Regions from separate parts of the Pseudomonas sp. AC255 genome, predicted to be linked through region 2. Evidence: predicted binding sites of a transcription regulator. Region 2 holds the regulator's gene; the other holds the start of a gene.
What was found. The regulator FliA, encoded in region 2, starts transcription of late flagellar genes. The targets are predictions, from matches to a motif close to CTAAAGTTTNNNNNNNNNNNGCCGNTAA.

Region 1 (3,704 bases), 2.0 Mb from region 2:
GTTCCTGAGTGGCGGTGGTGATCGCAGCAAACTGCTGGCCTGCCGAACGGCTCTGCTCGTCAATCCGCGCCAGCGCCGACGCCACGTTGGCGTTGCGCGACAAACCTTCCTGCATCAGCACATTGCCCTGCTCCATGGTGCTGATCGCGTTACCGGTTTCCTGCTGGATGCTGTGGATCATGCTGGAGATTTCGTCGGTCGCCTGACGGGTACGCGAGGCGAGGCTGCGCACTTCGTCCGCGACCACGGCAAAACCGCGACCCTGCTCACCGGCACGCGCGGCTTCGATGGCAGCGTTGAGCGCCAACAGGTTGGTCTGCTCGGCGATCGAGGTGATCACACCGACGATGCCGCCGATTTCCTGCGAACGCTGCCCCAGCGTATTGATCACGCTGGCGGTGCTGTTCAGCGCACCGGCGATCTGCTCCAGCGACGACGACGCTTCTTCCATCGAGCTGCGGCCGATCTGCGTTTGCTGAGCGTTTTCCTGCGCCAGGCGCTGGGTCGCGCCCATGTTGTCGGCGATGTTCAACGACGTCGCGCTGAACTCTTCCACGGCGCCGGCCATGCTGGTGATTTCGCCCGACTGTTGCTCCATGCCTTCGTAAGCACCACCGGACAAACCGGACAGCGCCTGCGCACGGCTATTGACCTCTTCCGAAGCGCGGCGGATGTGCTCGACCATGGTCGACAGCGCCTGGCTCATCTGGTTGAACGCGCGGGACAGCTGCCCGATTTCATCGTGGCTCGATACGTTCAGACGCACGCTCAGATCACCAGCACCCAAGGCCTCAGCCTGACGCACCAGATCGCCCAACGGCGCGAGTTTGCTGCGCAGCAGCCAGACCACGGAACCGACCGCAAGCAACATCGCCAGCAGGCTGCCGATCGCCAGTTGCGTACCGACGCTCCAGGTCACCGCGCGGATCTCGGCTTTCGGCATGCTCGCCACCACCGACCACGGACCACCTTCGAACGGCACGGCGATGCTGTAGAAGTCCTCGCCCTTGTCGCTCCAGAACTCACCCTTGCCCGGGGTTTTCACCAGGTTGTTGATGGTCGGGGCGGCTTGATCCAGGTTTTCGACGCCGGCAATCGGCACCAGCCATTTGTTCTGCTCGTCGAGCAGGGCCAGCGAGCCGGTCTTGCCAATACGGAAGCGCTTGAGATTGGCGAACTGCGCGTTCTGCGCGTCGGTGTAATCGAAACCTACGTACAACACGGCGATGATCTTGCCGCCCGCATCGCGCACCGGTGTGTACTGCGACATGTAGTAGCGCTCGAACAGCAACGAGCGGCCGACATAACTCTGCCCTGCCATCAACTTCGCGTAGGCCGGGTTGGCATGATCGAGCACGGTGCCGATGGCACGGGTGCCGTCCTGCTTGCTGACGTTGGTGCTGACGCGAATGAAGTCTTCGCCGCTGCGCACGAATACCGTGGCCACACCGGCAGTCATCTGCTTGAACTCGTCAACTTCCTTGAAGTTGTTGTTCAGCACTTCGTTGCCCAGATGCAGACCCGGGGTCTGCACGCCGGCCACGGTCACTGGCTGATCGGGGTGCACACTCAGGCCACTGCCGAAGCGTTTTTCGAACAGACCGCTCAGGCGCAGGGTGCTTTCGCGCAGCGTACCGTGGAAGGTACTCAGTTGATCGGCCAGCAGCCGGGCCTCACTGGCCAGATGCTCTTCACGGGTGGCGAGGTTGGCGGAATCCAGCGAACGCAAGGCGAACACCGTACTGCCGCTGATGACTATCGCCAGTATCACAGCAAGGGCAAGACCCAGCTGCGAGGCGATCCGAGCACGAGGTTGAGACATGAACAGCTCCTGGCCGAGCCACCGAATCCTCCTTGATCGCGGTAATTGCCCGGAAAATATTCTAATAGTGGGGTGTAACGCGGAACCGGCACGACGGTTCCACAAGCTCGTAGTCGGCGGTAAAACCGAATACTTGAGCGCATTGCGTGGGTATGGCGCAGTGGTGGCATTGTGCCGGCTCGAACGTTTCAGCTCAAGCGCGCCACCGCCGGCAGTTGCATGGCGCGGACTTCGCTCTGCAGAAAATCGCTGAGGCGGCGCAAACGTTCACCTCCCGGGCGCGGCTTTGGCCAGACCAGGTAATAATTCAGGCCACTGGCGACGGCCGTAGGCCACGGCAGGCTCAAGCGCCCTTGCGCAACATCTTCGGCAACCATCAACAGATCACCCATCGAAACGCCGTAGCCGCGCGCCGCCGCGATCATGCCCAGCTCCAGCGTATCGAACACTTGCCCGCCCTTAAGCGAAACTTGCTCGGACAGACCCATGCGCTCCAGCCAACTGCGCCAGTCACGGCGATCCGGGGTCGGGTGCAGCAGTTCGGCGGTCGCCAGACGCGCTACATCCCAAGGTTGATCATTGAGCAGGTTCGGCGCGCCGACCGGAATCAATTCCTCGGGAAACAGCAGGCTCGCTTCCCAGTCCGGCGGGAAATGCCCGTCACTGAGCAACACCGCGCAATCGAACGGTTCGTTGTTGAAGTCCACCGAATCGATATCCATCCATGCGCTGGTCAATTGCACCTCATTGCCCGGCTGCAAATGGCGGAAGCGACTCAACCGCGCCAGCAGCCAACGCATGGTCAGGGTAGATGGCGCTTTCATGCGCAGGATGTCGTCCTCGGCACGCAAGGTATTGCAGGCGCGCTCAAGGGCGGCGAAGCCTTCGCGGATTCCGGGTAGCAGCAGCCGTGCCGATTCGGTCAGTTGCAGGTTGCGCCCGCTGCGATGAAACAGCCGGCAGGCGAAGTGTTCTTCAAGGGTGCGCATGTGCCGACTGACCGCGCTCTGGGTGATCGACAATTCTTCCGCCGCGCGGGTGAACGAGCTGTGTCGCGCTGCCGCTTCGAATGCGCGCAGGGCATACAACGGCGGAAGGCGTCGGGACATACAAAAAGCTCCAGTAGCGGGGATGTAGCCAATTCGGCGGGTACGTTTCAGGATGAGTATTAATCATGCCACCCATCCTTTTTATCCCTTTGTGCAAAGCCTGCCAAGCGCCGAGAATCGACGCTCTTCTGCTTCCTCTGATATTTGGGTGGTGATGACCATGCAGCATCCTGTGCGTACCGAACTCTGGGCCATCCTGCGGCTGGCGGGGCCGCTGATTGCTTCGCAGTTGGCGCACATGCTGATGGTGCTGACCGATACCCTGATGATGGCGCGCCTCAGTCCCGAAGCGCTGGCCGGTGGCGGCCTCGGTGCGGCGAGCTACTCGTTCGTGTCGATTTTCTGCATCGGCGTGATTGCAGCGGTCGGCACTCTGGTGGCGATCCGTCAGGGTGCCGGCGACATCATCGGTGCCGCGCGCCTGACACAGGCCGGGTTGTGGCTGGCGTGGCTGATGGCCCTCGGCGCCGGGCTGCTGTTGTGGAACCTCAAACCGGTGTTGCTGCTGTTCGGCCAGACCGAAACCAACGTCAACGCCGCCGGGCAATTCCTCATCGCCCTGCCCTTCGCCCTGCCCGGTTATCTGAGCTTCATGGCTCTGCGCGGCTTTACCAGTGCAATCGGCCGGGCGACGCCAGTGATGGTCATCAGCCTCGCCGGCACGGTGGCCAACTTCCTGCTCAACTACGCGCTGATCACCGGCATGTTCGGCCTGCCGCAACTGGGTCTGACCGGCATCGGTCTGGTCACGGCGATTGTCGCCAACTGCATGG
Region 2 (3,704 bases):
GCCGATTGCGGTTCGGCCAGACGCGCCAGCGCGGCCAGCAGTTCCGGCGTGGCAGCGGTGATCGGTGCACGCTCACGGACTTCGCTGAACATGCTGTTCACCGCGTCCAGTGCTTCGAGCACCACGTCCATCAGTTCTGCATCAACGCGACGCTCACCCTTGCGCAGGATGTCGAACACGTTTTCGGCGATGTGACAGCACTCCACCAGCTCATTGAGCTGAAGGAAGCCGGCGCCCCCTTTTACAGTGTGGAAACCGCGAAAAATTGCATTGAGCAGATCTGCATCATCCGGACGGCTTTCCAGCTCGACCAGTTGTTCGGACAGTTGCTCAAGAATCTCGCCGGCCTCAACCAGGAAATCCTGAAGGATCTCTTCATCGGCGCCGAAGCTCATTAATGGGGTGCTCCTACAGGTCTAAAAACCCAAAAAACCCGAATTCCGAAACTCTAGAATCCAAGGCTGGATAACAAATCGTCCACATCGTCCTGACCGGACACAACGTCTTCTCGTTTATCGGCATGAATCTGCGGACCTTCACCCTGCGAGAGATGTTTTTGTGGATCTTTTTCAGCAAGCATTGCGGCGCGGTCATGTTCGATGCCCGCAAAGCGGTCGACCTGACTGGCCATGAGCACGAGTTTGAGCAGATTGCTTTCGACTTCGGTGACCAGTTGGGTCACACGCTTGATCACTTGACCTGTGAGGTCCTGGTAATCCTGAGCCAGCAGGATGTCGTTGAGGTTGCTCGACACCGCACGGTTGTCCGTGCTGCTGCGTGACAGAAAACCGTCGACCCGGCGCGCCAGTTCACGGAACTCTTCAGCCCCGACCTCGCGACGCATGAAGCGGCCCCAATCGGCGCTCAACGTCTGCGCTTCATCAGCGAGACTGTTGACCACCGGCGTGGCGCTTTCCACCAGATCCATGGTGCGGTTGGCCGCGGCTTCCGTCAGCTTGACCACATAGCCCAGGCGTTCGGTGGCGTCGGTGATTTGCGACACTTCCTCGGCCTGCGGCATGTGCGGATCGATCTGGAAATTGACGATCGCACTGTGCAGTTCACGTGTGAGCTTGCCCACTTCCTGATACAGGCCGCGGTCACGGGTCTGATTGAGCTCATGGATCAGTTGCACCGCGTCGCCGAACTTGCCTTTTTCAAGGCTTTCGACCAGTTCGACCGCGTGTTTTTTCAGGGTCGATTCGAAATCGCCCTGTGATGATTCGTTATGCTCCATAGCTCCCCCGCGCATTCATCAGCCGATGCGTTCGAAAATCTTCTCGATTTTGTCTTTCAACGCTTGAGCCGTGAAAGGTTTGACTACGTAACCGTTCACACCGGCCTGAGCGGCCTCGATGATCTGCTCGCGTTTGGCTTCAGCAGTCACCATCAACACCGGGAGGTGCTTGAGTTTTTCATCGGCGCGCACGTGACGCAGCAGGTCGATACCGGTCATGCCCGGCATGTTCCAGTCCGTTACCAGAAAGTCGATGCTGCCGCTGTTGAGCACCGGAATGGCAGTGGTGCCATCGTCGGCCTCGACGGTGTTGGTGAACCCAAGATCGCGCAGCAGGTTCTTGATGATCCGCCGCATCGTTGAGAAGTCATCAACGATGAGGATTTTCATGTCTTTGTTCAATTCGACCTCCAAGCAGTCTTAAACGCGCCCAGCACCTGGACGCGCCACTTCAATCAATCGGCGCAGCACTTAAAGTTTGTCTGGAGCACAACGGATCGAGACCGGCGCCGTTCATCACCGCACCAGCCTCGTTTCGCAGTGTCCCCACACTGCCTTCAGCGCGCTCGCCACTCCCCCAAACGCCCCCGCAGACGGGCCGCGCACTGGCTGTGTAACTGGCTGACCCGCGATTCACTGACGCCAAGGACTTCACCGATTTCCTTGAGGTTCAGCTCTTCGTCGTAGTACAGCGCCAACACCAGTCGCTCACGCTCCGGCAAATTGGCAATCGCGTCCGCCAGCGCCGCCTGGAAGCGTTCATCTTCCAGATCGCGTGACGGCTCCATATGAGCACTGGCGCCATCCTCGTGCAGCCCTTCGTGTTCGCCGTCCTGCAAGAGGTCGTCGAAACTGAACAGGCGACTGCCCAAGGTGTCATTCAGAATCCCGTAGTAATCGTCGAGACTCAATTGGAGTTCGGCCGCAACCTCGTGATCTTTAGCGTCACGGCCGGTTTTAGCTTCAATCGAGCGAATCGCGTCGCTGACCATCCTGGTATTACGGTGAACCGAGCGTGGTGCCCAATCCCCTTTGCGCACTTCATCGAGCATCGCGCCGCGGATTCGAATGCCCGCGTACGTTTCGAAACTGGCGCCTTTGCTGGCGTCGTATTTGGTCGAGACTTCCAGCAAACCGATCATCCCGGCCTGGATCAGGTCTTCGACCTGCACGCTGGCCGGCAGGCGCGCCAGCAAGTGATAGGCAATGCGCTTGACCAGCGGCGCGTAGCGCTCGATCAATTCGTATTGCGCGTCACGCGCCGACTTTTTGTAAAGATTCATGCCACTGGCGGTCATATCACAGGCCCTGCGGTTTGCTGCACGAGACGCTCGACGAAAAATTCCAGATGCCCGCGCGGGTTGGCGGGCAGCGGCCAGGTATCGACCTTCTGGGCGATGGCCTTGAAGGCCAGTGCGCACTTGGAACGGGGAAAGGCTTCGTAGACGGCGCGCTGCTTCTGCACTGCCTTGCGCACGCTTTCGTCGTATGGCACGGCGCCGACGTATTGTAGGGCGACGTCGAGGAAGCGATCCGTGACCTTGGTCAACTTGGCGAACAGGTTGCGCCCTTCCTGCGGGCTCTGCGCCATGTTGGCCAGCACGCGGAAGCGGTTCATGCCGTAGTCGCGGTTGAGCAACTTGATCAGCGCGTAAGCGTCGGTGATCGAAGTCGGCTCGTCGCAGACCACCAGCAACACTTCCTGGGCGGCGCGTACGAAACTGACTACCGAGTCACCAATACCCGCAGCGGTGTCGATCACCAGCACGTCGAGATTGTCGCCGATGTCGCTGAACGCCTGGATCAGGCCGGCGTGTTGCGCCGGGCTCAAGTGCACCATGCTCTGCGTGCCGGAGGCCGCCGGCACGATGCGAATCCCGCCCGGGCCTTGCAACAGCACGTCGCGCAATTCGCAACGGCCTTCGATGACGTCGGCCAGTGTGCGCTTGGGTGTCAGCCCCAGCAGAACGTCGACGTTCGCCAGGCCCAGGTCGGCGTCCAGCAGCATGACCCGACGGCCAAGCTCTGCCAGCGCCAGCGACAAGTTCACTGACACGTTAGTCTTGCCGACGCCACCTTTGCCGCCGGTCACCGCGATCACCTGTACGGGATGCATGCTGCCCATGTTATTTCTTTACCTTGTCTTGCATAGACGGAGGCCACATTACTGGCTGCGCGTTCCTGATCGGAACAATGCGTGGCAGACCATCGATGTAGGTACAAAAACTGTTCATGATTACCTCAGCCAACCTGCTTGGTCGGGCTGTGATAGATATCAGCGAACATGTCAGCCATGGCTTCTTCGCTGGGTTCTTCCTGCATTTGCACGCTGACGGCGCGGCTGACCAATTGATGACGACGCGGCAGATGCAGATCATCCGGAATCCGTGGGCCATCGGTCAGGTACGCGACCGGCAATTCATGACTGATCGCCAGGCTCAACACTTCGCCGAGACTGGCCGTTTCA

Region 1: a site for FliA is predicted at 1,933-1,960, ahead of ACZZ0K_RS24935 (methyl-accepting chemotaxis protein). Genes of this name have one in related genera too.

Annotation. Positions count from the first base shown of each region.
Region 1 is NZ_OZ409841.1:5,542,048-5,545,751, reverse strand. Features, by position in the region: gene ACZZ0K_RS24935 (methyl-accepting chemotaxis protein) at 1-1,822, opposite strand, end outside; gene ACZZ0K_RS24930 (LysR substrate-binding domain-containing protein) at 2,011-2,931, opposite strand; gene ACZZ0K_RS24925 (NorM family multidrug efflux MATE transporter) at 3,092-3,704, shown strand, end outside.
Region 2 is NZ_OZ409841.1:3,552,752-3,556,455, forward strand. Features, by position in the region: gene ACZZ0K_RS16180 (chemotaxis protein CheA) at 1-395, opposite strand, end outside; gene ACZZ0K_RS16185 (protein phosphatase CheZ) at 449-1,237, opposite strand; gene ACZZ0K_RS16190 (chemotaxis response regulator CheY) at 1,256-1,627, opposite strand; gene fliA (RNA polymerase sigma factor FliA) at 1,795-2,535, opposite strand; gene fleN (flagellar synthesis regulator FleN) at 2,532-3,362, opposite strand; gene flhF (flagellar biosynthesis protein FlhF) at 3,479-3,704, opposite strand, start outside.